4 regions of the Phyllobacterium sp. SL163 genome follow, and region 1 is predicted to be linked to each of the others. Evidence: riboswitches for the same ligand, from Rfam matches in the RefSeq annotation. Region 1 holds a riboswitch; each other region holds the start of a gene.
What was found. A riboswitch is a leader RNA that binds a small molecule or an ion and turns the genes downstream of it on or off. The one in region 1 is predicted to bind cobalamin.

Region 1 (7,750 bases):
CGAGATCCGCGCCGTTTTCATAACCGCCGGGTGTCGGCTTGTAATGGGCACCGACGCCACCGGCCGGATCGCCGCGCAGGGCAACGAAGCGCTTCACACCCATGGCCGCAAATTCGCGCACCACGGTATCAACCTCTTCCTTCGTCGCATCGACGCAGGTCAGGTGCGCGGCGGCGTTCACGTCCGTTTCGGTCAGGATGCGCTTGATCGTGCGGGCCGTGCGCTCGCGGGTGGAACCGCCGGCGCCGTAGGTTACCGACACGAATTCGGGATTGAGCGGCGCAAGGCGCGTCACGGTTTCCCACAGGCGCTCTTCCATCACCTCGGTCTTCGGCGGGAAGAATTCAAAGGAAACCTTGATATTGGTTCCAAGGTCGGCACGGCGGGATTGGCGGAAAAAGCTCATCAGACACTCTCCGTTACGCGGGAGGTTAAAGCGGGATCAGCGATCAGCAGGCGTGGGTCGCGTGCCAACCACAGTTTGACGGTCAGTTTGTCTTTGTCTTTTGGTTCGAGTTCGATGCTGTTTTCCAGCGCCAGCCCGGCCTCGGTCAGCCAGTCACGCATCTGGTTGTCGTTGAAGCCAAGCCGTATATGCGCATGGCTGTCCCGCAGGAATTCAAGATCGTGCGGGGCGAAATCGACGATCAGCATGCGCCCGCCCGCACGCAAGGCGCGTGCGGCCTCGCGGATGGCCTCGGCAGGATTGTCGAGGAAGTGCAGCACCTGATGAACGGTCACCAGATCGAAGGACTCCCGGTCAACCGGCAGCGAATAGACATCGCCCTGGCGGACCTGCGCATTGGTGATGCCGGACCGGTCGAGATTGGAGCGGGCAATGGTCAGCATGTCGCGATTGATATCGATGCCGACGCCGCGTACGTAAAGCGGGGCAAACAGTTCGAGAAGACGGCCGGTGCCGGTGCCCACGTCAAGCATCGCTTGGAACGGCGTGCGCCCGATGATCTTCGTCAGCGCGGCTTCCACCGCGCCATCCGGCACATGCAGCGAACGGATAGCGTCCCAGCTGGTGGCATTGGCACTGAAATAGGCAGCGGCCCGCTCGCGGCGCTGCAGCTTCACCGAGCCGAGCCGCTCGATATCACGCTCCAGCAACGGATCGGACACATCAAGACGATCGAGCAGGATCCGGGCGATATCGCCAACCACCAGGGATTCAGCGAGGCGGAAATAGGCCCAGGAGCCCTCCTGATAACGGTTGATCAGATTGGCTTCGAACAGCAGCTTGAGATGGCGGGAGACGCGCGGCTGCGACTGCCCGAGGATGGAGGTCAGATCGGAAACCGTCAGATCCCCCCGGGACAACAGCGCCAGAATGCGCAGGCGGCTGGGTTCCGCCGCTGCCTTCAGCGTATCGACCATCAGGTCAAGATTGAGATCACGTTTGTCCATCAAGGTATCCTCAAAAGATATAAAGATATGTTTATGTGAGAAATACAGATTTGGCAAGTTTTGTTTTTCCGTTGACGGCAAATTTCGTCGCGTCTGAAATAGGCTGGTATATCGATCAGCGAATCGGCGGGAAGAGAGTGCAATGAGTTCAGGAACCAACCGCCAAAGGGCTATCGGCAAGGCGCTGACGCTGCTTTTGCCGGCCGTGCCCTATTCGGATTCCGAGCCCATACGCGCCGCCGCCACAGCACCGCACATGAAAAGCCTGCCGCCACCCATTGCGGTGTGGCTGGCCACGGTCGCCCACGTCCGCCATCAGCACACGGATTACGATGCGCTACGCGACGAGGGCTACGACAAGGAGTCGGCCCGGTTCTTCGTGCTCGAAGCCATCAACCGGAAATTGACGGAATGGCGGGCGACGCGGCTGCTGGATCCGGACGAGGACGACCCGAGCTGACTTCGGCGCCGGCATTCCACTGATCTTCATAGATGAGCTGGTCCAGCGGCAGCCGTTCGCGCCAGCCGCGCTTTTGCAGCTCCGGCTGATCGTAGAGCTGGTCGACATAGCCGATGCAGAGATAGGCGATGATCTCGACATGATCGGGGATGGCCAGAATGCGGCGCATGTCCCGGTCGTGGTAGATGCTGACCCAGCCGACGCCGATGCCTTCCGCCCGCGCCGCCAGCCACAGGTTCTGCACGGCACAGACGGTGCTGTAGACGTCCATCTGCCGGTTATGGGTGCGCCCCAGAACGACATCGCCGCCGCGTGTCCGGTCGCAGGTGATGCACAGATTGACCGGCGCCTTCACGATGCCCTCAAGCTTCAGCGATGCATAGAGCGCCTGCCGCTCGTCGGTGAACATGGCCTTTGCTTCGGCATTGGCGCGGGTAAAGGCCCGGTGCACCTCGGCCTTGCGCGCCGCATCGCGGATGAGAATGAAATTCCACGGCTGCATGAACCCCACCGACGGCGCGTGATGGGCGGCATCGAGCAGCCGCAGCAGCACCTCGTCGTCGACGGGCCTTGGCAGGAACTGGTCGCGCACATCGCGGCGGGTATGGATGGCTTTGTAGACGGCGGCGCGCTCGTCCGCGGAAAAATCGGCAGCGGCCACGGGACCACAGGCAGAATCATGCATCGTTTGCTCCCAACAATGCGAGGACCAGGTTGCCCTGACCCCAGACACCTCCCCGCTGTCCATGCGGTTTCGGCTATCCGGTCCGGCCGGTCTTCTGACTGAGGTTCACCTGAACCGCGCGCCTTCCGGGTTTCCCCGTGGCAATCTGCGCGGCCCATCCCCTATACAGCGTTGGGCACGTGCCGGATTTGCACCGGCTTCCCGATTCTCCTGCATGCAGGCACCGGACCTGCATTCCATTCGCCACAGATCGGCGAAGGACGCAAGCATCAGCCGGGATAAATCCATTGCTCCGGCAGACGCGCATCGATTTTTTCGCCGGAACGGATGATTCCCGGCACTTCAACCCAGACGACGATGCCGCGCAGCCGCTTCGACGCCTTGACGAAGTCAAGCGCCGTCGCGGTGTGATCGGCGGTCTGCGCCCGCTCGGCGATGGAGCGTCCGGCGACCTTGCACGGCGCGTTCTGTCCGTCGACCTTCAGCGTCACGCCGCCTTCGAAGAACAGCAATGTGCGCGGCGGCAGCATGGAAAGCGAGGGAATGCCATCGACAACCATGTTGGCGCCGATCCATTCGGGCTTGATGTGCGCCAGACCCATGGCCTTAGCAATGGCTTCGAGTTCGTCTACCGCCAGAATGGAAATATGCCGCTCATTGCGCATTTCGGTACCGCGCGGGTACCAGGGTTCGCGCCCGCCGGACCGGCGCGTCAGGCCCGCGTGATAATCGCCGCGGATGCCTTCAAAGGTGAGATCGAGCGTGTCCGTGGCAGCGGTGACAAAACTGTCTTTCGGCGCCTGGAACAGGCCGCTCACCCGTCCGACAATCTTGCGGGCCGGAAGGATGTCCGTTCTGGTTGCGAAAAGGTCTGTCATGACGGCACTCCGGTGAAATCAGCCGCATCTTAGGAAAATTGCTTGTTAAAACCAGCCAATATCACTGATGGAAACGTCAAAATTGGTGATGGGAGGGCGTTGCCGCCCTCCCGGTCGCATCAGCGTGTCAGAGGCTTGTAGCTCGGACGCTTCGGATTGACGCTGTCCGGTCCGAGACGACGGATCTTGTCGTTCTCATAGTCCTGGAAGTTGCCTTCGAACCATTCGACGTGGCTGTCGCCTTCGAAGGCCAGGATATGCGTCGCCAGCCGGTCGAGGAACATGCGATCGTGGCTGATGATAACGGCGCAGCCGGCGTATTTTTCCAGCGCGTCTTCCAGAGCCGCAAGCGTTTCGGTGTCAAGATCGTTGGTCGGTTCGTCGAGCAGTAGGACATTGCCGCCGGATTGCAGCATCTTGGCAAGATGCACGCGGTTACGCTGACCGCCGGAGAGATTGCCGACCTTCTGCTGCTGGTCACCGCCCTTGAAGTTGAACGCCGAGACATAGGCGCGCGAATTCATCTCGTTCTTGCCGATCTTGATGATTTCATTGCCGCCGGAAATTTCTTCCCAGACATTCTTCTCCGCCGCGAGGTGATCGCGGCTCTGGTCGACGTAACCGAGATGAACCGTTTCACCGACGCGGATCGAGCCGGAATCCGGCTTTTCCTGTCCGGTGATCATCTTGAACAGCGTGGTCTTACCCGCACCGTTCGGACCGATGATGCCGACAATACCGCCGGGCGGCAGCTTGAAGGTCAGATTTTCGATGAGAACGCGGTCACCGAAGGATTTGGTAAGGTTCTCTGCTTCGATAACCACCTGACCGAGGCGTTCGCCCGCCGGAATGATGATCTGCGCATCGCCGGGACGCTGTTCATTGGCGGCATCGACCAGCGCGTCATAGGCCTTGATGCGGGCTTTCGACTTGGCCTGACGTGCCTTGGGGCTGGCGGAAATCCACTCGCGCTCGCGCTCCAGAGCCTTCTGGCGCGAGTCGTCCTCGCGGCCTTCCTGCTGCATGCGCTTGGCCTTCGCACCGAGATAGGCGGAGTAATTGCCTTCGTAGGGGATGCCGCGGCCGCGGTCGAGTTCGAGAATCCAGCCGGTCACATTGTCGAGGAAGTAGCGATCATGCGTGATCAGCAGGACGGAGCCGGCATATTCGCGCAGGTGCTTTTCCAGCCAGGCGGTGGTTTCGGCGTCAAGGTGGTTGGTCGGCTCGTCGAGGAGCAGAAGATCGGGCTGCGAGAGGAGCAGGCGGCACAGTGCCACACGGCGGCGCTCACCACCGGACAGCTTTTCCACGCCGGAATCACCGGGCGGGCAGCGCAGCGCTTCCATGGCCATTTCCACCTGGGATTCCAGATCCCAGAGGTTCTTGGCGTCGATGATATCCTGCAACTTGGCGCCTTCATCGGCGGTTTCGTCGGAATAGTTCATCATCAGTTCGTTGTAGCGGTCGAGAACGGCCTTCTTGTCCGCGACGCCATCCATGACGTTGCCCATCACGTCCTTGGTGGGATCGAGATAGGGTTCCTGCGCGAGGTAACCGACCGTGGCACCGTCAGCCAGCCAGGCTTCGCCGGTATATTCCTTGTCCATGCCGGCCATGATCTTGAGGATCGTCGACTTACCCGCACCGTTCGGTCCGAGGATACCGATCTTGGCGTCGGGGTAGAAGGAAAGATGGATGTTTTCGAGAACCTTCTTGGTTCCGTATGCCTTGTTCAGGCCGGCCATATGGTAAATGAATTGGCGTGCCATAACGCGCGTCACTCCGATGTTCGGGATTTTTGGGACATGAATTTGCGCCGTATGTAGGCGAAAGGGGCGCGGGTGGCAATGCACGCGGCATTTATTTCGGGATTGCCGGGCGTTTTACGGGGTATTTGCATTCCTGTCGAACCACACACAACGGAAATGCAAACCGTCCTTCAGAATGAGCGAAACCGGGTGCGGATATTTCCGTCACCCGGTTTCCCCTCTGGTGCCGCATTTGGGGAGCGTCCTCTTCCCCCCGGAACGGCCATGTAACTGGCAAGCGCCTGGATATCCCGGTCCGGACAATCATCCCCCGACGCCGCAAATCAGCGTTCTGTCAGCCGTGAAAGCCGGGGACGATCGAGAGAAGACACAGGATCCAATCTCTTTCGGAAAGAAGTTTTGCGGCAAGTTTTTGTCGTTTGCAAGAGGTTTTGCAAAATAAAATTGCAGCACAAAAGGCGTGATTATTTATTGTGCAAAAACCCATGGAGATACCCGAATTTACGCAGAATTTATTGTGGATTGACTAATCACGCGCCACCCTTTCAATTGATCGCGGGAGGCATGAATGGGTTTTGCAGACATCGAAACGGTCCGGTCGCCGACGGGTGCGGCGCTTGCCATGCGCTTTTCACCCGCCGCAGGCAGCGGCACAGCCATTATCCAGATCAGCCACGGCCTTGCCGAACACTGCCTGCGCTATGGCCGTTTTGCCGAGCATCTCAACAGGCACGGTTTTCATGTCTACGCCCACGATCATCGCGGCCACGGCTATACCAAAGCCGATGGCGCGCCGCCCGGCCGTTTCGCCGAGCGGGACGGCATGCGCCTGGTGCTCGAGGACATGGACGCGGTGAATGCCGCGGCCCGCGCCCGTCACCCCGGCCTGCCGCTTGTTCTCTTCGGCCACTCCATGGGCGGCCTGATCGGTCTCAATTACGTGCTGGGCTATCAGCAAAAGGTCGATGCCGCCGCCATCTGGAACGCCAATTTCTCTGCCGGGCTTGCCGGACGGCTGGCGCAGGGCATCCTGCGGGCCGAACGCATGCTGCTTGGCTCCGATGTGCCGAGCATGCTTCTGCCGAAATTGACCTTTCAGGCCTGGGCACGCGGCATCATGGATGCCCGCACACCATTTGACTGGCTGTCACGCGACCCTGATGAAGTGGACGCCTATATCGCCGATCCCCTGTGCGGCTGGGATGCCTCGGTCAGCATGTGGCGCGATGTCTTCGGCTTCACCTTTGCCGGAGCCGACAACAGCCGCCTTGCCAAGGTACGGCGCACCCTGCCCTTCAATCTCGCCGGCGGGGCGGAAGATCCCGCCACGGCCGGGGGCAGCGCCGTGACGCATCTCGGCAGGCGGATGCAGCGGCTCGGCTTCAGCGATGTCACGACCAAAGTTTATGCCGACACCCGCCACGAAGGCTTGAACGAAATCAACCGCGACGTAATCATGCGTGACTTCACCGATTGGGCGGTTCGAGTCGTTCAGCAACAAGCCCCGAAACAAACACTGAATTTGGAGCCACTTTAACAACCATGACTGAAGCTCCCCTCAAAGGCGTGCGTGTCATCGAACTCGCCCGCGTCCTCGCCGGACCATGGGCCGGACAGATTCTGGCCGATCTTGGTGCCGATGTGATCAAGGTGGAGAATCCCGCCGGCGGCGACGAAACCCGCGGCTGGGGCCCGCCCTTCATCACCAGCAAGGAAGGCGAAAACCTCTCTGCCGCCTATTTTCATTCCTGCAACCGCGGCAAGCGCTCGATCACCGTCGATTTCACCTCGCCCGAAGGCCAGGAGACGGTGCGGGCACTCTGCCGCACGGCGGATGTCGTCCTGGAAAACTTCAAGGTCGGCGGCCTGAAGAAGTATGGTCTCGACTATGAAACATTGAGCACCGACAATCCGCGCCTCGTCTACTGCTCCATCACCGGTTTCGGCCAGACCGGCCCCTATGCCAGCCAGGCCGGTTATGACTTCATCATCCAGGGCATGTCCGGGCTGATGTCGGTCACCGGCGAGCCGGACCGCGAACCGCAGAAAGTCGGCCTTGCCGTCGCCGATGTGTTCACCGGGCTTTACTCGGTCATTGCCATTCAGGCGGCACTGGCGCATGCGGCAAAGACCGGCGAAGGCCAGCTGGTGGATATGGCATTGTTCGATGTGCAGTCCGCCGTCATGGCCAATCAGGCGATGAACTATCTCGCCACCGGCAAAAGCCCGAACCGCATGGGCAATGCCCATCCCAACATTTCGCCCTACGAGGTCGTGCCCACCTCCGACGGCCATCTCATTCTTGCCGTCGGCAATGACGGGCAGTTCGCCCGTTTCTGCGCGATCATGGGGCTGGACGGCCTCAGCGCCGATCCGCGCTTTCTCACCAACCGGGCTCGGCTGGAAAACCGGGCCGCACTGACCGCAATCATCCGGGCCGAAACGCAAAAGCGCACGCGCGCCGACCTCCTCGCCGCCTGCGCCCAGAATGCCGTGCCTGCCGGGCCGATCAACCGCATCGGCGAAATGTTCGACGATCCGCAGA
Region 2 (7,750 bases), on a different contig from region 1:
TCGCAGGATATGTCTGCCTGCAATCCTCCCGCTCCCTCATGGTGAGCCTGTCGAACCACGCACAGCCATGATGCCAACCATATCTCAATGCCTCGGCCTTCTCAGATCAAGGGTCATCGGAAATTCACCCGACGGCTGCTCCCTGCGCAATTCATATCCGCCGGCCGTATGGCCGCGCGGCTCGAAACGCGCCAGCCGGCGCGCCTCGGCCTCGTTCGAATTGACCGGGAACGTATCATAGCTGCGCCCGCCGGGGTGTGCGACATGATAGACGCAACCGCCGATCGCCCGCTGCGACCACTGGTCGTAAATGTCGAAAACCAGCGGCGTGTTGACCGGGATCATCGGATGCAGGCCGGAGCGCGGCTGCCACGCCTTGTAGCGCACACCGGCAACCGCCGTGCCCTGGCTGTCCGTCATCTTCAGCGGCACCTCGCGCCCGTTGCAGGCCACGCTGTAGCGGGCCGGATTGAAGCCGTCGACCTTGACCTGCAGCCGTTCCACCGAGGAATCGACGAAACGCACCGTGCCGCCGATGGCACCCTGCTCACCCATCACATGCCATGGCTCCAGTGCCTGCCGGATTTCCAGCTTGACGCCCTCATTTTCGATTTCCCCACAGAAGGGGAAGCGGAATTCCAGCTGAGCCTCGAACCATTCCGGCCGGAAATCAAAGCCGTTCTCGCGCAAATCGGCGAGAACATCGAGGAAATCCTGCCAGACATAGGCCGACAGCATGAAACGGTCATGCAGTGCCGTGCCCCAGCGGACGAAACTGCCCTGAATCGGATTGTTCCAGAACCGGGCGATCAGCGCGCGGATCAGCAATTGCTGGGCAAGGCTCATGCGCGCATTGGGCGGCATCTCGAAACCGCGGAACTCGACCAGACCGAGCCTGCCGGTCGGACCATCGGGTGAGAACAGCTTGTCGATGCAGATTTCCGAACGATGCGTATTGCCGGTAACATCCACCAGCAGATTGCGGAACAGCCGGTCGACCAGCCAGGGCAAAGGCGGTGTGCCCTCGCCCGGTCGGGGCACCTGCGAGAGGGCAATCTCCAGCTCGTAGAGACTGTCATGCCGCGCCTCGTCGATGCGCGGTGCCTGGCTGGTCGGCCCGATGAACAGGCCGGAGAACAGGTAGGACAGCGACGGATGGCGCTGCCAGTGCAGGACAAGGCTTTTGAGCAGATCAGGACGGCGCAGGAACGGGCTGTTGGCCGGTGTTTCGCCGCCGACCACCACATGGTTGCCGCCGCCGGTACCGGTATGGCGGCCATCGATCATGAATTTGTCGGCACCGAGCCGCGTCTGGCGGGCCTCCTCGTAGATTGCCGTTGTGGTTGCCACGCAGTCGCGCCAGTTAGTCGCCGGATGGATATTCACCTCGATCACGCCGGGATCGGGCGCAACGCGGATGACGTTGATGCGGTGATCCTGCGGCGGGCTGTAACCTTCGATGTGAACCGGCAGGCCGAGCTTGTGCGCCGCAGCTTCCGCCGCCGCAACCAGTTCCAGATAGTCCTCGAGCGCCTCCACCGGCGGCATGAACACGCTGAGGCGCCCGTCCCGCGGCTCGACCGATATGGCGGTGCGCACGGCCCCGCCGATTTCCCCCAGTTCCTGCTCGACCCGCTCCTGCTGGTTGCCTTCGTCCGCGGTGAAAGAGGCAACCGCCAGGATGTTCTCACGCGCCTGCGGTGCTGGGTCGGGAAGCGCCCCGCGATCCACCGACGGATCGACCGGCACGATATAGGGATAGTCCGAGGCCGGAACATGCGGCAGGGCGCCGAGCGGAAGGCGGTATCCGACGGGCGAATCGCCCGGCACCAGGAACAGCTTGCCGCGCCGCGTCTTCCATTTTTCGCTGCGCCAGCGCGGGCCGGAGGCCTGGCTGTTCCAGCGCTGCACCGGCAGGACAAAACCGCTCGGCTCGGTCAGGCCCCGCTCGAAAACCCGGGCGATGCGGCTGCGCTCTTCCGGGTCTTTCAGCCTGGAGTTGGACGGATCGACATTGTCGGGAAGATTGCCCTCCTTGATGATCCATTCCGCCGGATCTTCATAGGCGGGCGCCACCATCTCTTCTTCAACACCGAGCTCCTGCGCCAACGCGACGAGCAGCTTCCCGGCATCTTCCGGCTTGACGTCAGCCTTGCCGTTCTCGGGCGCGATCAGATCGGGGTTGACCCAGATCGGCTTGCCGTCCTTGCGCCAGTAAAGCGAGAACGTCCAGCGCGGCAGGCTTTCGCCCGGATACCACTTGCCCTGCCCGTAATGCAGAAAACCGCCCGGCGCAAAACGCTCACGCAATCGCCGGATCAGTTTGTCGGCCTTTTCGCGCTTGGTCGGCCCGACCGCATCGGTGTTCCATTCGCCCGATTCGAAATCATCGATGGACACGAATGTGGGCTCGCCGCCCATGGTCAGGCGCACATCCCGTTCGTTCAGGATCGCGTCGACCTTTTCGCCGAGCGCATCGAGCGCATTCCAGGATTCGTCGGAAAACGGCTTGGTGATGCGCGGGTGCTCGGACACACGCGTCACCCGCATATCGAAACCGAATTCCACATTGGCGAATTCCGCCATGCCGGAAATCGGTGCAGCGTTGCGATAGTGCGGGGTGGCGGCAAGCGGTACGTGGCTTTCGCCGGTCAGAAGCCCGGAGGTGGGGTCGAGACCGATCCAGCCCGCCCCCGGCAGATAGACTTCGCACCAGGCATGCAGATCGGTGAAATCCTTGTCCGTTCCGGCGGGACCATCGATGGCGACAAGATCAGGCTTCAGCTGGATGAGATAGCCGGAGACGAACCGTGCAGCAAAACCGAGATTGCGCAGGACCTGCACCAGCAGCCAGCTTGAATCCCGGCACGATCCCGAGCGCAGGTTCAAGGTGGCGTCCGGCTCCTGAACCCCGGTTTCCATGCGGATAACATAGCCGATCTCGCGCTGGATACGTGCGTTGAGATCGACGACGAAATTCACCGTGTTCGTCGGGCTGCGATCGATGGTTGCAAGGAAAGCCGAAACCAGCGGTCCTGCCGATTCCGGCTTCATATAGATCGACAGGTCGTCGCTGATCTCTTCGGGATAGCTGAACGGCCAGGTCTCGGCGACCGGTTCAACGAAGAAATCAAATGGATTGTAGACGGTCATATCAGCGACGAGATCGACCTCGATCTTCAGCTCCGTCACCGGTTCGGGAAAGACGAAGCGGGCGAGGAAATTGCCGTAAGGATCCTGCTGCAGGTTGACGAAATGATTGGCCGGACTGACTTTCAGGGAATGGCTGAGAACTTTTGTCCGGGAATGGGGTGCCGGCTGGAGCCGGATGATCTGCGGCCCGAGCATGATGGGCCGGTCATACCGGTAATGCGTCAGATGATAGACTGCTGCGTGAATTGCCATATCGCCTCAAAAGTCTGATTCAAAAAAACCGCGGTTCCACAAATGCTCCCCGCACTCTAACGAGTTACCGGCCAATTGAAATATTTCATTTGCCAAAAATTTTGGCAGCCGCAAAAATTGCCGCATAAACGTGCTTGCAACTGCGCGGCTGGACGCATAGCATCCGCGCCGATGGTTTCTTCCGCACGACAACGCGGGAGATGAAAAGGGAACACGGTGAGGCGTACCCAAAAGGGACCGAGACCGTGGCTGCCCCCGCAACTGTAAGCGGTGAGCGATGCCTGACGTGCCACTGACCGGAAGGTCGGGAAGGCAAGGCGAAGCTGAGACCCGCGAGCCAGGAGACCTGCCATCTCATCTACAATTCGAACCGGACGGGGTGTGCCGGGAGCGATGCGATGTCCTCTCCCGCATTGTCGCGATGGTGCATTGGCCGCGTTCCCCTAACCTTTGTCCACAAGGCAAGGCACCGGCATGACCACGCCAAGACCCGACCACCTGATTATCCTCTGCACCCCGTGCAAGACCGCCGGCGGCCAGCCGCGGCCGGGGCAGCTATGACATATCGGGCATTGACTAATGTTATAACGTTACTATACGAGAACGACGCGTCCGCGATGACGCGACGACGTTTACCGGTTGGGATTTGACACCATGTGCCTTGCCTGCAGTCACGGATATCCGCCCATGAGCCATGTCGCCCTGCGTGCCGACGAGGTGACGTTCCGCACAGCCGGCCAGACGCTGGTGGATGAGGTATCGCTCGACATCGTGCGCGGCGCGCGTCTTGCCATCATCGGGCCGAATGGCGCCGGGAAATCCACGCTTTTGCGCATGCTGGCCGGGCTGCTGCGCCCCTCCTCCGGCAACGTCCATCTCGACGGTACGGCAATAGACCGGCTGCCGCCGAAGGAACGGGCCAGGAGATTTGCCTTCGTCGGCCAGACCGACATGCCGGACCCGCAATTGCTGGTGGACGATTATGTATCCCTTGGCCGCATCCCGCACACGGGCACCCTAACCAAGGCGAAAGACCGGGATATCGTGACGGAAGCCCTGCTCCGCGCCGGGATCGCCGCGTTTTCGCGCCGTCCCATCGGCTCGCTCTCCGGCGGCGAAAGGCAGCGCGTGCAGCTGGCGCGCGCCATCGCCCAGCAGCCGGATATTCTGTTTCTCGACGAACCCACCAATCACCTCGACCCGAAAGCGCGCAGCGAATTGCTGGCGCTGGTCGCCGGTCTCGATGTGACAACCATCGCGGTCCTGCACGACCTGCCGCTGGTGGCGCCGTTTGCCACCCACGTCGCCGTCATGCATGCCGCCCAGCTCGTCGCCGCCGGCACGCCCGACGAAACGCTGACGCCGCGCATCGTCAGCGATGTCTTCGATCTCGATGTGCTGCGCCTGCGCCATCCCTCGCAGGATCGCGACCTCATGGTGTTCGAAGCACCCGGACCAACCACAAAACAAACTGCTCAGCTACGGAGAATTTGATGAAAAGAATGCTGCTCGCCCTCGCCTTATCGGCGCTGTCCGCCCCCGCATGGGCGTTTCCCGTGACGGTCGACAGTTGCGGCAAGCCCGTCACCTTCGAGGCCGCGCCAAAGCGCGCGGTCATCCAGGACATCAACATGAGCGAAATGGCCTTCGCCCTGCACCTGCAATCCTCGATGGTCGGGGTTTCGGGCATTACCGGCTGGTACAAGCTCGACGACGCCTTCAAGAAGCAGCTGGGCGCCATTCCCGAGCTTGCGCCGAAATATCCGACCCTTGAAAATCTCATTGCGGCGGAACCGGATTTCTTCTTCGCCGGCTGGAATTACGGCATGAAGCCGGGCGGTGAAGTCACCCCCGACACGCTTGCGCCGCATGGCATCAAGACGCTTGAACTGACCGAAAGCTGCGTTCATCTCGACAAGTCCCGGCCCGCCGCCACCATGGACCTGCTCTATGGCGACATGGAAAAGCTCGGCAAAATCTTCGGCAAGGAAGATGAGGCAAATAAACTCGTCAGCGGCTGGAAGACAGAACTTGCCGCGATCAAGACCAAGATCGGTGACAAGAGCGGCACCCGCGTCTTCCTCTATGATTCCGGCGAGGACAAGCCGTTTACGGCAGGCAAGTTTGCCATTCCGACAGCGATGATCAGCGAAGCCGGCGGCACCAACATCATGACCGATCTCGACACCAGCTGGGGCACTACTTCGTGGGAAACCGTGGCGACGCGCAATCCGGAATTCCTCGTCCTCCTCGATTATCAGGATGATGCGGGTTACCAGAAGCTGCTCGACTTCCTCAAATCCCATCCGGCAATGAAGGAAACCGATGCGGTCAAAAACAACCGCTTCGTCGCCCTGCGCTATGCGGAACTGACGCCCGGACCGGCCAATATCGAGGCCATCGCCAAGATGGCCAAGGCCATGCATCCGGAAGCATTCTGAGTGCATCTGCCTTTCCGTCAGCATCTGACACTGATGACTGGGGTGATGGCCATTCTGGCCCTCGCCCTCGTGTCGATTGCCTATGGGGCAACGGTCATTCCGCTCGGCGATGTCCTGCGCGCCCTCGCCCATGCCGCCGGTCTCTCCGATACCGTCGTCAATGGCCCGGTCGGCAAGATCATCGTCGATCTGCGCCTGCCGCGGGTCATCCTTGCGATCTGCGTCGGCGCGGGGCTCGGCATTATCGGCGCGCTGCTGCAGACCGTTACCCGCAACGATCTCGCCGATCCGTTCCTGTTCGGCCTTTCCAATGGTGCGGCGGCGGGAGCAGTCTCGGTGATTACGGTCATCGGCGACCGCTTCGGCATCTGGACGCTGCCGATTGCCGCCTTCAGCGGCGGCATGCTGGCGGCCATCGTCGTGCTGATGCTGGTGCGGCGCGTGCAGGGACAGGGGCCGGAGCGGCTGATCCTGGCGGGCCTTGCCGTCTCGTTCCTGTTTGCTGCGCTCACCAACTATATGGTGTTTGCCGGCGACCAGCGCGCCGCGCATTCGGTGATGTTCTGGACGCTCGGCGGCCTTGGCCTTGCCCGCTGGGAGAACCTGCCGCTCGCCCTCACCGGGCTTGCCGCCATCCTGGTCTACGCCCTCTACAACCACCGCAATCTCGATGCCCTGCTGGCTGGCGAAAACACGGCGGAAAGCCTTGGCATAAGGGTGACGCGCCTGCGCAACACGGTGTTCATCGTCTGCGCCTTCTCCACCGCGATCTTTGTCTCGGTGGCTGGTGTCATCGGCTTTGTCGGCCTGATGATCCCGCACATTGCCCGGCGTTTTTCCGGGCAGCTGCATGCGGGACTGATCGTCACCTGCGCCGTGCTCGGCGCCCTGCTGATCCTGCTCAGCGACCTCGCGGCCCGTCTGTTGCTGGCGCCGCAGGAATTACCCATCGGTATCGTTACCAGTTCCATCGGCGCGTTTTTTGTGGTGACGATCCTGTTGAGGAAGCGACCAGGGTAACCGGCGATCGGATGGCAACAGCGCGGTGCGTGGTTCGACAAGCTCACCATGAGGGAGGGCGTGGATCGCAGGGAATTACACTCTGCAACCTTCGCGATTGATCTTGCACCAATCCACATCCCTCATGGTGAGCTTGTCGAACCACGCACCACGCAAATGTCATTGCGATCAGACTATAGCTTTCCCCAGGCCACGAAATCCGGATTGGCGAAATCGGCGTCGTCGGCCTGATTGCGGCGGCCATAGGTGAGCGGATTGCCATCCAGCGTCAGGGTTATGCCTCCGGCAGCGCGCAGGACCGCATCGCCCGCCGCCGTATCCCATTCCATGGTCCGGCCGAAACGCGGATAGATATCCGCCTCGCCGCGTGCAAGCAGGCCGAATTTCAGTGACGATCCGACGGACACACAGTCGGCAATACGGAATTTTTCCAGATAGGCATCGGTTTCCGGCGTGCGGTGCGAGCGGCTGGCAACGGCAATGAGGTCGTCCGGACTGGTGCGGCAGCCGATGGCTTTGCGCGCGGTGACCGCACCGCCCTCGCCGATAGCAACTTCCTGCGCGCCGGCAGTGCCGCCCGTGAACAGCACACCGCGGACGGGGGCATAGACAACGCCGAGAACGGGCGCTGCGTTTTCGATCAGCGCGATGTTGACGGTGAAATCACCGTTGCGGCTGACAAATTCCCGTGTTCCGTCGAGCGGATCCACCAGATAGAAGCGCGCGCCGAGATCGCCGGGCACGTGGCCGCCGGAGATTTCCTCTTCCGCCACGACGGGTATGTCAGGCGTCGCCCTGCGCAGAGCCGCCAGGATGATGGCTTCGGCGGCGTGATCGGCTTCCGTGACCGGCGACTGGTCATCCTTCAGCGCGAAATCACAACC
Region 3 (7,750 bases), on a different contig from region 1:
CCACGCTGAAGCTGCTGTTCCAGCTTTCGGAAAAATCATGGGAAAGCCAAGCCTTGGCGACGGCCATCAGCAGATTGTCATAGCCTTGCAGCCATTTCGCATCGGCGGTGTCGAAGCCGACAATGAAAGGCAGGGGATCGCCGTTTTCATTGGTATCCGAAATGGCACGGCCGATATGGTCTTCCGGTCCAACCTTGCCATCGCCGTTCCAGTCAAACCGGGCAACGGAAAGATCGACCTTCAGCTTTGCCGGCTTGTCGCCAACGGAGGCAAGTGCCTTGTCGGCAGAATCGAGATCGGCAATGAACGTTGCGAGAATACCGCGGAACTGCTCATAGGTGATGGGTTCCGGATTGCCGTTTCTGGCGATTTGGCTGGCGCCCAGCCCCAGATACAATTCATAGCCATCCGATTTCGAACCAAATCCATGTTTGTAAAGCGATTGGGCCAGCTTTTCGAACGCGCGGGCGGTGCGCACAAGGCCCAGCCCCAGCTGCGCATCGGCATTGTTCGTCGCCTTCGTCGCCAAGGCCAGCAGTTGCTCGTCGGCCTCGCCGATACGGCCATTGGCGAGATATTTCTGGAACAGCTCGGTCGCGGCATTGTCTGCCCGCGCTGCTGCTGAAAAAGCGAAGCAGGCAAAACTTGCCGCCATGATCAGGGAAATGAGTTTTTTCACGCAGATTTTCCGTTGTTGATGACATCGAACAGCGGATTGATAGGCCGACGGAAAGCAAAAGTCTGTAAAATACAATCTTGCGGTGTGCTTATTCACCTATAGATTGCAACTTTCAGCGCGGCTGATCGTCATCCCTGGCAAAAAATGCCGTCTTTTCTGCCTCCGATTGCAGCATTTCCTGAGCCCGGTCAAGCGCGCGCATGGCAGCAAAAAGCACCTCCCGGTCATGCTGGTGCGCCTCGAACAGCGCAACAAAGGCCGGGTTGGTGATTTCATGCGGTTTTGGTGCAGCTTTGGCCCGGTTCAAGCTGTCATCGGCGGTGCGCCTGGCCTTCTCCACGTGATGTCTGGCCGCATCAACATCCGACAAGCTCTTGAAATACTGGCTCATTGTGCGCTTTACCGCTTTCGATGAACGCCCGGCTGCGCTGGAGAGGAAAGCCTGCCTGCTTTGCTCTTCCAACGTATTCTTGCCGGCGCGGCCGGCAGATTTGCTGTTCAGGTCGGACACGTTTTTCATGGGCCATTCTTTGACGATTGGCCACAGCATAGGGCATGGCATCCCAAGCTGAAACGAAAGCACGGTTAAAACTCCCGTCAAAACGGGCACCGGATTCCGGTTCTGCCACCTGTGCTAGAACCAGATTGCGCTTTGCCCGTCTCCCAACTCTGTGGGAGGCGTCTGTCGATTCGCCACGCGCCTGGTATCGCGAGGATCTACGGGCGGCCGTCAATGCGGAATGCGGCGTCCCAGCCGAGCGCATTGCGGGCTTTCCCGCTGCTGGCGACAATGTCTGTCTCGGTAACATTGTAGGCGCCGCTTGCACCGCGCTCGATAGCCCTGAGCGCCGCGCTGGCGGCCGCATCGACATGGACGCGCAAATCAGGATTGGCCGGCATATCGACACCGGTCCCCGGCCCGTAGAAAAAGCCGTAGCGCAGGACAATGCCCTCCATGCCCGGCTCGTTCAACACAGCCTGTTCCATGGCCGCGACACCGGCAACGGTCGTCGCGCGGGGTTCGTCCGCGTGCAGATCAAGCGGGTCCGTCTCGATGAACACACCGGTTTTCGGCGCGTAGGCCCAGGCGATGCTCTGCGCGATGATACGCCCGACACCCGCGGCTTTTGCCGCCTGTACGAGATTGGCGGTCCCCTCGCTGCGGATGCGGGCATTACGGCTGATGAAATCCTTCATCGCCGCTGGACTGACGCCATGCGGCAAATCCGTGAGCTGATGTATGATCACATCGGGCGCGGCCTCAGCCACAACGGATTTGAGTTTTTCGGCATCGAAGACATCGACAATGGCCGGCTCAACCCCGATCTGGCGCAAGGAAGCGGCCTTCTCGGCGCTTCGCGTGGTGCCGGTCACCACATATCCGGCCTCCACCAACAGCGGTGCGAGCCGCCTGCCAACGGCGCCGCTGGCGCCTGCGAGAAAGATATTCCTGATCACGTGTCTGTCTCCTGTCATTGCCTGCAATTGCTCTTGCGCCACCAAGACGAGACAGCCCAATCGAACGTGACATGGCCCTCACGTTTTTCGACCTAGACAGGTTCGAGCATGCCAAACCAGGCAACCAGCCCGAGCACGACAATGCCCAGTGCGATCTCCGTCAGGGTTCCGAGCCGTATGGCGCGCATGGAACCTGCCTCGCTGGTGCGCATCCGCGGAACGAAAACATACCGGTTGATCAGGGCCAGTCCGGTCAGCACCACAACCAGAGTGATCTTCAGCGCCAGCAAGGCCTGATAGGGGGATGTCCAATCAGCCGGCAGACGTCGAAGGACGAGCGTGGTATTGACCACGCCGGATGCAATCACCAGTGCGACGGCCGCATGACCGACCGACGAAAACCGCATCAGCGCCGTTTGCGCAGCCACACGCCATTCCGCCTGGCGCAACCGGCCAAGGATCAGCATAACCGGTATCAGCGCTCCGATCCACGCGCCGCCCGAGAGCACATGCACCATATCGTTGAAACGGTGGGCCGCGCCAATCCAGCTCTCCCGCATTGTGGCATGGCCGGAAAATGCCAGGCTTGCCAGAAGCAGTCCCGAAGCCATGGCAAGAGCGATGTGCGCGCGGCGTGGCGACAGAGCCAATGCGGGCAACAAAAGCAGGGCGGCGGCGACCTGTATCGCCCAGCCGCGGCCAACGCTTGTCTCAAACAGCACGTCCCGGATGGTTCCGAGATCGACGGCATCGCTCCAGCCCTGCCCGATCATTCCAGCCTGCAGCGGCAGCGCAGCAAAGATCGTTCCGATAGCCAGAAAGACCGCGATGACGCTCGCAGGACGCAGGCGCTCACCGATCTCCAGCGCCAGAGGTTTGGGCACAAGCAGTGCGAGATAGGCAAACGCGCCCCACAGGAACATCGTGGATGCATTGTGCACGAACCTGCACAGAACAAGCGTGGTCTCCAACCCCATCAGGGTTTGACGGTGAATGTATAGCTGCCCTTGGTCTTGTGACCGTCGGTGGAAAGTGCGGTCCAGTTCACGGTATATTCCCCCGACGCGAGGGGTGCCGACAGCGGAATGACCAGTGTCTTGTGGTCGTTGATCGACAGTTTGGCCTGTCCCGTCGATACGGTCGCCTTGCCCGGACCGGTGATCGTTGCGCCTGAAAATTTCAGGTTCAAACCCTCGGAAAACGTCAGATCGATCTCGACGGGCGAGACCTTCACGATGGCGTTTTCGGCCGGAACTGCCGATTCAAGATGGGCGTGCGCCAATACCTGCCCCAACAGGCCGGCATTGAGGACGGTTGCGACAGCAAAAATACGAATGAGCCGTGACATGAGAACTCCTGTGAGCGGGCGGATTTGACGGATCCGGAGAAAGGGTGTGACCGCGCGGCGAAAGCTAAGCCTGATTTTTGCCGGGATCATGGCAGAATCCCTGTTGGGCGCGGCGGCACGCAGGCGGCAGCGCGAAGCATCCACCGGCGGCCGTCGCTGCTCATTTCGGTACAGCTGCGCGGCTCGACATCGATGCGCCAAAATGCGGAATCCGGTGCCTGCAAGACGCTCAGAACAGCGGCGCGAATGACGGAAGCGTGCGTCACCACGATTGTGTGACCGCCATCATGCATATGCGCGCTCATCCAATCTGCAATCCTGACGAGAAAATCATGGATCGATTCGCCGCCATGCGGGGCCGAGGCGGGATTGTTCATCCAGTCCGTCACATCGTCGGGGTGGGCTTGGTGGACAGCGGCGAGCGTCCTCCCCGCCCATTTCCCGTAATCGATATCCGCCAACGCCGCATCGACAACGGATTCCAAACCCAGGGCATCGGCGGTTTGCCGGGCGCGCAGCGCCGGACTGGTCAAAACACGGTGCGCACGGCGCAAATGCCCGGCAATAGCCTGCAGGTTTTGGGCTTCCCCGGGTTCAAGCGCTTCGTCGGCGGGGAAAGCACCTGTGCGGACCGCCGGTGTGGCGCCATGGCAAACAAGGGTCAACCGCGTGGCTCTGGCCAAAATATCCCTCAAAACCCTCAGGAAAAAACCGGAAACAGCCCGCAGACCGTTCATTGACAGTCTGCGGCGCGCACAGATATAACCGTGCTGTTGCGAGTTTGGAAGCCGGTGAAATTCCGGAGCGGTCGCGCCACTGTAATTAATCAGTCCTTTTTCACTGATTGAAAGCCAGACCCTGGCCGCAACATCATTTATTCCGTTAGTGAACGCGTCATTCTGGGAGAAAATTCATGTCCGATATCGCTCTTACGCCGTCAGCAGGCGTCACGCCCATTCCTCTTGGCGAAGTCTTGCCGTGGGCCATTTTCGGCGGGCTGATTATGCTGCTCGCAATCTATTTCATTGGTGCGGAAGAAGGTGCGATGTCGCTCTTCTCGGGCATGTATGTGCACGAATTCGTTCATGACGGCCGCCATCTCCTCGGATTTCCCTGCCACTGAGGAAACAAAACAATGACAAGAGATCTTTTGATCCGCGGCATGATCGTAGGGGTCATCGCCGGGCTATTGGCGTTCGGGTTTGCCCGGGTGTTCGGCGAACCGCAGGTTGATCACGCCATTGCCTTCGAGGAAAAGATGAGCCAGGCGGCCGGCACAGCGGCTGAACCGGAGCTTGTCACGCGGGCGACACAGGCCGGCATCGGCCTGTTTACCGGCATTGTCGTCTACAGTGCCGCGCTTGGCGGATTGTTCTCTCTGGTCTTTGCCTTTGTGCATGGCCGGGTCAGTTCCCTCAGCCCGCGCAGTACGGCGGCCCTGCTGGCGCTCGCGGGTTTTGTGGCAATTGTTCTCGTTCCCTGCATCAAGTACCCGATGAATCCGCCTGCGGTTGGCAGCCCGGATACCATCGGGGCCAGAACGGAACTGTTCTTCGTCATGCTGGTGGTTTCGCTCGGTGCCCTTGCGGCGGCTGTGGGTCTGGCAAAGCGCCTTTATGCCCAGCACGGCGCATGGAACGCGATATTGATGGCCGGTGCCGCCTATGTCGTGTTCATTGCGCTGGTGCAATACTCGCTTCCCGCCATCAACGAAGTTCCCGAACAGTTCTCGCCGACCGTTCTCTGGAACTTCCGCGTCGCATCGCTGGGGATCCATGTGATCGTCTGGACCACGCTTGGTCTGCTCTTCGGCGCTTTGGCTGAACGGGTTCTGGCCGGACAGCGTCCGCGCTATCGCCTGCATGCGGCACGCTGAGCGCAGTCGCGCTATGCCTGAACGTCCTGCGGGCGTTCAGGCTTCCGCTGCCGATGGGACTGTCATGAGACCGCAACGCTTCGATATCCCTATGGGATGCCCGGCAGGCTGGTTCCTGGCTCTGGTCGCATGCCTGTTCATGCTGCAAACCGAAAGCGGATGGGCGCACCGCAGCAGCGCCGGTACCGATACGTCGGGCATTTCCATTCCAAGCCTGTCGCATGGTGAAATGGCGGTAATCGCTGACTACCGCAAGCCGATCCTCGATCTGGCGGCCCGCATGACCCGCACCGATGAGAAATTCCGGCGGCTGCTGAACTACACCAATATCCAATACAGCTATTGTCTCTGGGGCATGGTCCCCGGCAGTGTCACCGACGAGCAAAGCCCGTTCAATGCCTGTTCACACGCCTATCTTGCTGCGACGAAGGCTGTGCTTGTGTATATGCGTGACATGCCTGAACACCGGGACGCCGTCAGTGCCCTTGTCTCCGATCTCGATGCCACACTTGTGCGCAATGGCGGCTCTTTCGTTATGTGCCAGTATAGCGGCGATCCCTACAACACGGCTGATATCATCAGGCCGCGCTGGAGCGATGTGCCTGGACACCTGACCAGCCTGTTTTCCTTCCTGGGATTCGCGATACTGCTTGTTTCAGCGGTTTTTGCCGTCATCCATCTGACACGCCCGCCACGACAGCCTGTCAACACCTGATCAAGGCTATGGCCTTTAGGCCACACCGCGCATGTCTTGTCGCCAAACCCCGGATCGCCCTTTCCGCTGCGCGCGACTTGACGTAAGCCTGCTGACCGGATCGTTTTGACCGTTTGAACGTTACTGCATTCCCTGCCCCAAGACGCTTAGAGCCAAGGACACTTCATGCCCTCCTTTGATTATATCCGGCCCATCCTCCTGTTGCTCGGCTCAAATGTTTTCATGACATTTGCCTGGTACGGCCATCTTAAATTCGCGGACCGGCCGCTCTTTCTGGTCATCCTCATCAGCTGGATGATCGCCTTTGCCGAATACTGCCTTGCGGTACCGGCGAACCGCTATGGTCACGAGATCTATTCGGCCGCCCAGCTGAAGACCATCCAGGAAGTGATCACGCTTCTGGTCTTTGCCGGTTTTTCGGTGATGTATCTTGGTGAGAAAATCACCATCAACCACCTCGTCGGCTTCGCGATGATCTGCGGCGGCGCATTCTTCGTGTTCAAGGGTCCGCTTTAGGATCAAACGGCCGTGCACGTGCTCGATGGTGCAGACGGGAAGTATAGTTAGTCAGATAATTATAGGACCGACAGCGGGGAAAGACTACTTGCTATCTGCGGTGCGGCATCCGGTTTCGGCTATTTTCTGTAACTTCAAAGCATGGATAGGACCAATTTCAACCGGATTCACGGAAGCTCGCCGATCACCCCGCCCAGCATTCTTTGCCATGAAGGAAGTCATCAACAACGCGCCTCATTTATTTCTTGACTGTAATAATCATATTTATTAACAATGTGTGATATTTAGAATATTTAATACGCAGGATCCCATTCTCCCGGCCTGTTTCAAACGTAATGACGTCCCTTTTTCGTTTATCCCCGCATGGCTTGGCGAAGCGGATTTTCATTTTGATGCTTTTTTATTTTTACTAAGGAGATTTGAGCATGCCTGAAACGATAATCTTGAAACCAATCATTATTAAATCCTGGGAAGACAGTAATCCCGGCAATTCATTCACCGGTTGGGCGGGGAGTAGGTTATATAATCCGTATACGGAAATGGATCGATTGTGGGATCAATATCAGGAATATACGCAAAACGCATTCTGGAATTCTCTCAACAGTCTGCCCGGACTGAAATGGATTGTAAGCGGCCTGAACGCGCTCCTAGATGCGCCCGGCGATTTCATCACCTGGCTAAATGGTCTCTCATTTCTCGATAATGTCCTCGGCAAACAGAACACGCCTTTGGATCTTCTGAACGGAACGGACTCCGAACCAGAGAGCGCCAAGACCTATGACAGAAATGACACCACATTATCCGGAGGAATAGCGTCACCATTCAAGGCCATGGCGCATTATCTTCAAGGCCATGGAGAAGCATTGAGCGTCCCCTTAAATCAGATCGGTCTCAACCTTCGGCCGGATCAGGTGAAAATAAGAGAAATCAACCAGTTAAGTCAGTACACCAATGACTCAAACTTTATCGGAACGAAACACATTGTAGTTGAGAAATTTAATCATAACACAGCAGAAGATAATGCAATTGCAGCGGCGTACCTAGGGAACATCTCGTTGAAGCTAGAAGGGGACATGACTCGTCATCAAGACGGAACATGGAACTTCCAAGGTGAGGTTCGCGCCTATGATGATCATTATGATTTCAATCCAAGCGATC
Region 4 (7,750 bases), 170 kb from region 1:
TTCATTGGCACCGAAGGACAGGCCAGGCGCATCCTTCGGGATGATCAGGGTCGAAATGCCCTTGGGGCCATCCTCACCGGTGCGCACCATGGTGACGTAAAGGTCGGTATCGCCGGCACCTGAAATAAACTGCTTGGCGCCGTTGAGGACATAGTGGTCGCCGTCCCGCACCGCGCGGGTCTTGAGGGCGGCGGCATCCGAGCCGGAATTGGGCTCGGTCAGGCAATAGCTCGCCAGCCATTCCATCGAGGTCAGCTGCGGCACGAAGCGCTGGCGCTGCTCGTCATTGCCGTAGAGATCGATCATCCATGTCGCCATGTTGTGAATCGAGATGAAGGCGGAGAAGGCCGGGCAGGCGGCAGACAGGGCTTCGAAGATCAGCACCGCATCAAGGCGTTTCAGTCCCGAACCGCCGAATTCTTCCTTGGTGTAGATGCCGCCCATGCCGAGCGGGCCGGTCTCGCGAATCACATCGGCGGGAAAATGCTTGTCCCGGTCCCAGGCCAGCGCGTTCGGTGCCACGCGGTCCGCCGCGAAGGCGCGCGCCATGTCCTGAATCGCCAGCTGATCCTCGTTGAGTTCGAACTGGCCGGACGCCGTATCAACGACCGCATCCATGATAACCTCCCTGTATTCCTCTTGATTTCCACTCTATCGCAAGCGCGGGGCCGCGCAACGATTCAGATAGGTTTTGCCGGGGGCTAGGAAGAGAAAGACATATCCGCTACTCAAAGCCCATGACGCACGCAATCATGTTGCAGGGAACAGGGTCAGATGTTGGTAAATCCGTCCTGGTGGCCGGACTTTGCCGGCTTGCGCGCAACCGCGGATTGAAGGTCCGGCCGTTCAAACCGCAGAACATGTCGAACAATGCGGCGGTGAGCGACGATGGCGGCGAGATCGGGCGGGCGCAGTGGCTGCAGGCCGTCGCCTGCGGCGTGCCATCCTCGGTACATATGAACCCGGTGCTCTTGAAACCGCAGTCGGAGACCGGCAGCCAGATCATCGTGCAGGGCAAAGTCTGGGGCCAGGCCAAAGGCCGTGATTACCAGACATTCAAGGCGCAGCTGCTCGATGCGGTCATGGCGTCGTGGGACATCGTCCGTGAAGGTGCCGATCTGGTCATCGTCGAGGGGGCGGGGTCTCCCGCTGAAATCAACCTGCGGGCGGGCGATATCGCCAATATGGGCTTTGCCATCCGCGCCAACGTGCCTGTCGTTCTGGTCGGCGATATCGATCGCGGCGGGGTGATCGCCTCGCTCGTCGGCACCCATGCGATCCTGCAGCGGGAAGACCGGGAGATGATCGCCGGCTATATCATCAACAAGTTTCGCGGCGACGTCTCGCTGTTCGATGACGGACTGAAAGCCATAACGCAGTTCACCGGCTGGCCGTCATTCGGCGTGGTGCCGTGGCTGAAGGATGCGGCGCGGCTGCCAGCCGAGGATTCCGTCGTGCTGGAGCGTCTGGTGAAGGGCGAGGGCCGGGCGCTGAAGATCGCCGTGCCGGTGCTCGACCGCATCGCCAATTTCGACGATCTCGACCCGCTGATGGCCGAACCGCAGGTGGATGTGGTGATGGTGCGCAGCGGCGAGCGGCTGCCTGCCGATGCGGGACTGGTCATCATTCCGGGGTCCAAATCCACCATCGGCGACCTCCTGCGCTTCCGCGAGAATGGCTGGGACAGGGATCTCGACCTGCACCGGCGGCGCGGCGGCCATATCATCGGCATCTGCGGCGGTTTCCAGATGCTGGGCAGAACCGTGCGCGATCCCGACGGCATCGAGGGCAGCGTGACGGAGACGGCAGGGCTCGGGCATCTCGATATCGATACGGTGATGGAGCCGGAAAAGACCGTGCGCAATGTGGCGGCGCAATCGCTGCCGTTTAACCTGCCGCTCGATGGCTACGAGATTCATCTGGGCCGGACGACCGGCCCGGACTGTTCGCGCCCGGCCGTGCGCATCAACGGCGTCGACGACGGTGCCATATCGGCGGACGGCAAGGTTTTCGGCACCTATCTGCACGGGCTTTTCGGGGCGGACCGGTTTCGCGCCGCGCTGCTGGGCACGATGGGCATTGCCGCTGAAGCATTCGACTACAAGGCCGGGGTGGACGCCGCGCTGGATAGTATCGCCGCCGAGCTTGAAACAGTGCTGGATGTGGATGCGCTGCTTGCATGTGCCGCGTTGCGTGGTTCGACAAGCTCACCATGAGGGGGATGGGTGGGCTGCAATGCTAATCGCGGAGATTGCAGAACAGGCTCCCTGCAATCCTCAACCTCCCTCATGGTGAGCTTGTCGAACCACCCACTACTCCCTGGGCAAACCGTGCGGATTCCATTGACATTTCCCGTGGGGGGTGAATAACGTCCCAGCCATGATTGGTTCCCATATTGGCCAAAGGCCAAGGGATCAAAAGGGAATGCGACGGTCGTACCCTCAAGGGCGACCTCACCGCAGCCGACCCCGCGACTGTAGAGCGGCGAGGATCAATGCAAAGCCTGACGCATATGCAGACGGCAGCCACTGGGAAACCGGGAAGGCGGCATTCATCCTGTGACCCGCGAGCCAGGAGACCTGCCAGTCATAGAGCGTTTCCCAGGAAGCGCTCGGGGGTAATCCTGCCCAAGAACCGAAGGGTCGTGTCCCTTCAGGCCCAGCACGGAGGTTGTTATGGCTGCTCGCATTGTATACGCGCTCGTTTCCCCGCCCGCATTCCGCTTGATCGTACCTGACGGATCATCGCGATTGCAGTGACGGCGATGCCCCAGCTGAATCACGGCGTGACCTTCATTCTCGGCGGTGCCCGCTCGGGCAAGTCCAGCTTTGCCGAAGGCCTGATCATGGCTTCCGGCCTTGAGCCCGTTTATCTCGCAACCGGCAGGTCCTGGGACGAGGAAATGTCTGTCCGCATCGACCTGCACAAGGCGCAGCGCGGTTCATCCTGGCACACCATCGAAGAGCCGCTCGATCTGGTGGATACCCTGCAGGGGGTTGCAGCCGAGGGAAAAGCGATCCTCGTCGATTGCCTGACGCTCTGGCTGACCAATCTGATGATGGCCGAGCGCGATATCACCGCCGAGACACGGCAGCTCGTGCAGGCGCTGCCGAAACTTCAAGGCTCGATCGTTCTGGTTTCGAACGAAGTGGGTCTCGGCATTGTACCGGAGAACCGCATGGCGCGCGATTTTCGCGACCATGCCGGACGTCTCCATCAGGCCGTGGCGCAGGCCGCGGCGACAGTCTATTTCGTGGCAGCCGGGCTGCCGCTCACCATGAAGGGATAGGAATATGCAGGGTCAGAAGATTCCAGCAACGGTCATCACCGGTTTTCTCGGTTCGGGCAAAACCACGATGATCCGCAATCTGCTCGAAAATGCCAATGGCAAGCGCATTGCGCTCATCATCAACGAGTTTGGCGATCTCGGTGTCGACGGCGGCCTGCTGAAGGGCTGCGGCATCGAAGCCTGCCGGGACGAGGATGTGATCGAATTGAACAATGGCTGCATCTGCTGCACCGTTGCCGATGATTTCATCCCGACCATGACCAAGCTGCTCGACCGTCCGGACCGTCCGGACCATATCGTCATCGAGACCTCGGGCCTCGCGCTGCCGCAGCCTCTGGTTGCAGCCTTCAACTGGCCGGAGATCAAGACGCAGGTGACGGTTGACGGTGTCGTTACCGTGATCGACGCTTCCGCCGTGTCCGAAGGCCGCTTTGCCGATGACCACGACAAGGTGGATGCCCAGCGCATCCAGGACGAATCGCTCGACCATGACAGCCCGCTTGAAGAACTGTTCGAGGACCAGATCCGTGCCGCCGACCTGATCGTCCTGAACAAGAGCGACCTGATCAGCGACAAGCAGCTCGACGGCGTGCGCGGCGATGTGCAGAGCCGTTCGTCGCGTTCGCTCAACATGGTGTCGGCCAGCTTCGGCAAGCTCAGCAATGAACTGCTGCTCGGTCTCGGCGTCGGCACCGAAGAGGACATTGCCAACCGCAAGTCGCACCATGAAATGGACCATGAAGCGGGCGAAGAGCACGACCATGACGAGTTCGAAAGCTTTGTTGTCGGGCTTGGTCCGGTGGCCGAACCCAAAAACTTTGTCGAGAAGCTGAAGGCCGTGATTGCCGATCACGATATCCTGCGCCTGAAAGGCTTTGCCGATGTTCCCGGCAAGCCGATGCGGCTGGTGGTGCAGGCCGTCGGCACGCGCATCGAACATTACTTCGACCGTGCGTGGAACCCCGGTGAAGAGCGGCAGACCCGTCTCGTCGTCATCGGACTGCACGACATCGACAATGACGCCATCACATCGGCGCTAACCGCCGCTGCTGCTGCCTGACGATAGGATACTGAATGCATCTCCTGCTTGCCCAGAAAGGCACCATCGCTGAAGGCACCGAGGCCATCGACCTCGGCCAGACGCCGGGAGATGTGTTGTTTCTGTCCGCCGCCGATACGGAACTGGCGAGCCTTGCCGCCGCACGGCGGCAGGGCGATGGTGCGGTTTCGCTGCGCCTCGCCAATATGATGAGCCTGTCACACCCGATGTCGGTCGATGCCTATGTTGAGCGGACGGCGCGCCATGCCAGGCTGATCGTTGTGCGGGTGATCGGCGGCGAGAGCTACTGGCCCTATGGCCTCGAAGCGCTGCATGCCTGCGCGGTCAACCACAAGGTGCAGCTCGCGGTGTTGCCGGGAGACGACAAGCCCGATCCGGGGCTCGACCGGTTTTCAACCGTCGCCCGGCCTGACCGCGATGCGCTCTGGCATTATCTGCTGGAGGGCGGGGCGCAGAATGCCCAGCGTTTCCTCGATTATTGCGCGGCGCTGATTTCTTCCGGCGAGAAGCCGCAGGAGGCCGCGCCCCTGCTCAAGGCGGGGTTGTGGTGGCCCGGCAACTCAGCACCTTCGCTGGAACAGATGCGCCATGACTGGATCGAAGGGGCGCCTGTCGTTGCCATCTGCTTCTACCGGGCGCTGGTGCAGAGCGGCCAGACCCAGCCCGTTGCCGCTTTGCTTGATGCGTTGCGGGCCAAGGGGCTCAATCCGCTGCCGGTGTTTGTCTCCAGCCTGAAGGATCCGGTTTCCATCGCCACGCTGGAGAGCATCTTTGCCGAAGCACCGCCCGCCGTGGTGCTGAATGCCACGGGGTTTGCCGTTTCTGCACCCGGTTCCGCGCGCAAGCCGACCGTGCTTGAACATGATGGCGCGATGGTGCTGCAGGTCATCTTCTCCGGCTCCAGCGCCGAGCAGTGGCGCCTGTCCGATCAGGGGCTTTCCGCGCGGGACCTGGCGATGAATGTTGCCCTGCCCGAGGTCGATGGCCGGGTGCTGTCGCGTGCGGTCTCATTCAAGTCGGCGCAGCATTTCGACGAGGCGGTGCAGGCCAATATCGTCATGCATGAACCGCAGGCCGACCGTGTCGCCTTCGTCGCCGATCTCGCGGCGAACTGGGCACGCCTGCGGACAAGCAAGCCGAATGAGCGCCGCGTTGCGCTCGTCATGGCCAACTATCCCAACCGGGACGGACGGCTTGGCAATGGCGTCGGGCTCGACACACCTGCCGGTACATGGCAGGTGCTGAAATCCATGCGCGATGCCGGATACGATATCGCCGATATGCCCGCCGATGGCGAAGCGCTGATCAACCATCTGATGGCGGGGCCGACCAATGCGGCCAGCGATGGGCGCGCCATCCGCGAGACGATTTCGCTCAATCAATACAACAGCTTCTTTCAATCGCTTCCCCAGGTGATTCAGGAGAAGGTGACGGCGCGCTGGGGTGCGCCGGATGCCGATCCGTTCTTCCTCGATGCGGCGCGCGGCTTTGCGCTGCCGCTCAGCCGGTTCGGTGCGGTGCTGGTCGGCATTCAGCCGGCACGGGGCTACAATATCGATCCGAAGGACACCTATCATTCGCCCGATCTGGTGCCGCCGCATGGCTATCTCGCCTTCTATGCCTATCTGCGCGGTGTCTACGATGCGCATGCCATCGTGCATGTGGGCAAACACGGCAATCTCGAATGGCTGCCGGGCAAGGCGCTGGCGCTGTCGGAAACCTGTTTCCCCGAGGCCGTGCTGGGGCCGGTGCCGCATATCTATCCGTTCATCGTCAACGATCCTGGCGAGGGCACACAGGCAAAACGCCGCTCCGCCGCCGTCATCATCGATCACCTGACACCGCCTTTGACCCGGGCCGAAAGTTACGGGCCGCTGAAGGACCTCGAAGTGCTGGTCGACGAATATTACGAAGCCTCCGGCGTCGATCCGCGCCGCCTCGTGCGGCTGAAGGTGCAGATACTTGATCTCGTCCGCGATATCGGTCTCGACAGCGATGCGGGCATTCACGATCACGATCCCGACGATCTCGCCCTGCAAAAACTCGATGCCTATCTCTGCGACCTCAAGGAAATGCAGATCCGCGACGGGTTGCATATTTTCGGCCTGTCGCCGGAAGGGCGCCTGCTCACCGATCTGGTGGTCGCGCTGGCGCGCGTGCCGCGCGGTTCGGGCGTCGGGGCTGATCAAAGCCTGCAGCGCGCCATCGCCGCTGATCTCGGCTTTGCCGGTTTCGATCCGCTGGATTGCGACATGGCAGCGCCCTGGAATGCGGAACGGCCCATAATTCTGAACGCTGTCACCAGCGATCCGTGGCGCATTGCCGGTGATACGGTGGAACGCATCGAGTTGCTGGCGGCAAAGCTGGTGGCGGGTGAAATCACTTGCCCTGCTGAATGGCAGGCATCGCAAACGGTTCTGGACGGTATCCGCACGACCCTGCATCCGGCTGTGATGGCCTGCGGTGATGCGGAAATGACCGGGCTCATGACCGCGCTGAACGGGCGTTTTGTGGCGCCGGGGCCGTCAGGCGCACCGACGCGCGGACGTCCGGACGTTCTGCCGACCGGACGCAATTTCTTCTCCGTCGACAGCCGCGCCGTACCGACACCCGCCGCATGGGAACTCGGGCAGAAATCGGCTGAACTCTTGATCCGCCGCTACACGCAGGATCATGGGGAATGGCCGACCTCGCTGGGACTGACCGCCTGGGGCACATCGAACATGCGCACCGGCGGCGACGATATTGCGCAGGCGCTGGCCCTGATCGGGGTCAAACCGGTCTGGGACATGGCTTCGCGGCGTGTCACGGGATACGAGATCATTCCGCCTGCCGTGCTTGGCCGTCCGCGCGTCGACGTGACCTTGCGCATCTCCGGCTTTTTCCGCGATGCGTTCCCCGACCAGATCGCACTGTTCGACACGGCGGTGCGGGCGGTCGGCGCGTTGCCCGAAGACGCGGAAGACAATCCCATTGCCCTGCGCATGCGCAGCGAACAGGCGCGGCTTGTGGCGGAGGGTGCCGACGAGAAGACGGCAAAGCAGCGGGCGGGCTTTCGTGTGTTCGGGTCCAAGCCCGGTGCCTATGGTGCCGGTCTGCAGACATTGATCGATGAAAAGACCTGGGACAAGCGCGACGACCTTGCCGAGGCGTGGCTGGTCTGGGGCGGCTATGCCTATGGCGCGGGTGAAGAGGGCAAGGCGGAGCGCGGTCTTCTCGAAGAGCGCCTGCGCACCGTTGAGGCCGTGGTGCAGAATCAGGACAACCGCGAGCACGATCTGCTCGATTCCGATGACTATTATCAGTTCGAAGGCGGGATGTCGGCGGCGGTCGAGCAATTGTCGGGCGAGCGTCCAGCCATCTACCACAATGATCATTCGCGTCCTGAAAAGCCTGTCATC

Region 2: linked by a shared signal. The riboswitch ahead of ACP7B1_RS20020 (ABC transporter ATP-binding protein) and the one ahead of bluB (5,6-dimethylbenzimidazole synthase) in region 1 are both predicted to bind cobalamin.
Region 3: linked by a shared signal. The riboswitch ahead of ACP7B1_RS07790 (CbtB domain-containing protein) and the one ahead of bluB (5,6-dimethylbenzimidazole synthase) in region 1 are both predicted to bind cobalamin.
Region 4: linked by a shared signal. The riboswitch ahead of cobU (bifunctional adenosylcobinamide kinase/adenosylcobinamide-phosphate guanylyltransferase) and the one ahead of bluB (5,6-dimethylbenzimidazole synthase) in region 1 are both predicted to bind cobalamin.

What each region holds. Positions count from the first base shown of each region.
Region 1 covers NZ_JAFCVE010000004.1:446,684-454,433, forward strand. Annotated here, with positions in the region: gene metF (methylenetetrahydrofolate reductase [NAD(P)H]) at 1-406, opposite strand, end outside; gene ACP7B1_RS11925 (ArsR/SmtB family transcription factor) at 406-1,413, opposite strand; gene ACP7B1_RS11930 (DUF2293 domain-containing protein) at 1,556-1,873, shown strand; gene bluB (5,6-dimethylbenzimidazole synthase) at 1,806-2,558, opposite strand; cobalamin riboswitch at 2,626-2,801, opposite strand; gene ACP7B1_RS11940 (MOSC domain-containing protein) at 2,828-3,436, opposite strand; gene ettA (energy-dependent translational throttle protein EttA) at 3,556-5,205, opposite strand; gene ACP7B1_RS11950 (alpha/beta fold hydrolase) at 5,774-6,742, shown strand; gene ACP7B1_RS11955 (CaiB/BaiF CoA-transferase family protein) at 6,748-7,750, shown strand, end outside.
Region 2 covers NZ_JAFCVE010000009.1:96,024-103,773, forward strand. Annotated here, with positions in the region: gene ACP7B1_RS20015 (transglutaminase family protein) at 85-3,405, opposite strand; cobalamin riboswitch at 3,561-3,773, shown strand; gene ACP7B1_RS20020 (ABC transporter ATP-binding protein) at 4,093-4,899, shown strand; gene ACP7B1_RS20025 (ABC transporter substrate-binding protein) at 4,899-5,846, shown strand; gene ACP7B1_RS20030 (FecCD family ABC transporter permease) at 5,880-6,866, shown strand; gene cysQ (3'(2'),5'-bisphosphate nucleotidase CysQ) at 7,040-7,750, opposite strand, start outside.
Region 3 covers NZ_JAFCVE010000003.1:209,356-217,105, reverse strand. Annotated here, with positions in the region: gene ACP7B1_RS07820 (hypothetical protein) at 1-679, opposite strand, end outside; gene ACP7B1_RS07815 (hypothetical protein) at 792-1,199, opposite strand; gene ACP7B1_RS07810 (NAD(P)-dependent oxidoreductase) at 1,397-2,137, opposite strand; gene copD (copper homeostasis membrane protein CopD) at 2,230-3,114, opposite strand; gene copC (copper homeostasis periplasmic binding protein CopC) at 3,114-3,485, opposite strand; gene ACP7B1_RS07795 (histidine phosphatase family protein) at 3,572-4,168, opposite strand; cobalamin riboswitch at 4,216-4,366, shown strand; gene ACP7B1_RS07790 (CbtB domain-containing protein) at 4,399-4,608, shown strand; gene ACP7B1_RS07785 (CbtA family protein) at 4,621-5,361, shown strand; gene ACP7B1_RS07780 (hypothetical protein) at 5,426-6,076, shown strand; gene ACP7B1_RS07775 (DMT family protein) at 6,242-6,592, shown strand; gene ACP7B1_RS07770 (lipid II-degrading bacteriocin) at 7,018-7,750, shown strand, end outside.
Region 4 covers NZ_JAFCVE010000004.1:273,782-281,531, reverse strand. Annotated here, with positions in the region: gene ACP7B1_RS11150 (isobutyryl-CoA dehydrogenase) at 1-618, opposite strand, end outside; gene ACP7B1_RS11145 (cobyric acid synthase) at 738-2,216, shown strand; cobalamin riboswitch at 2,368-2,601, shown strand; gene cobU (bifunctional adenosylcobinamide kinase/adenosylcobinamide-phosphate guanylyltransferase) at 2,765-3,289, shown strand; gene cobW (cobalamin biosynthesis protein CobW) at 3,294-4,349, shown strand; gene cobN (cobaltochelatase subunit CobN) at 4,364-7,750, shown strand, end outside.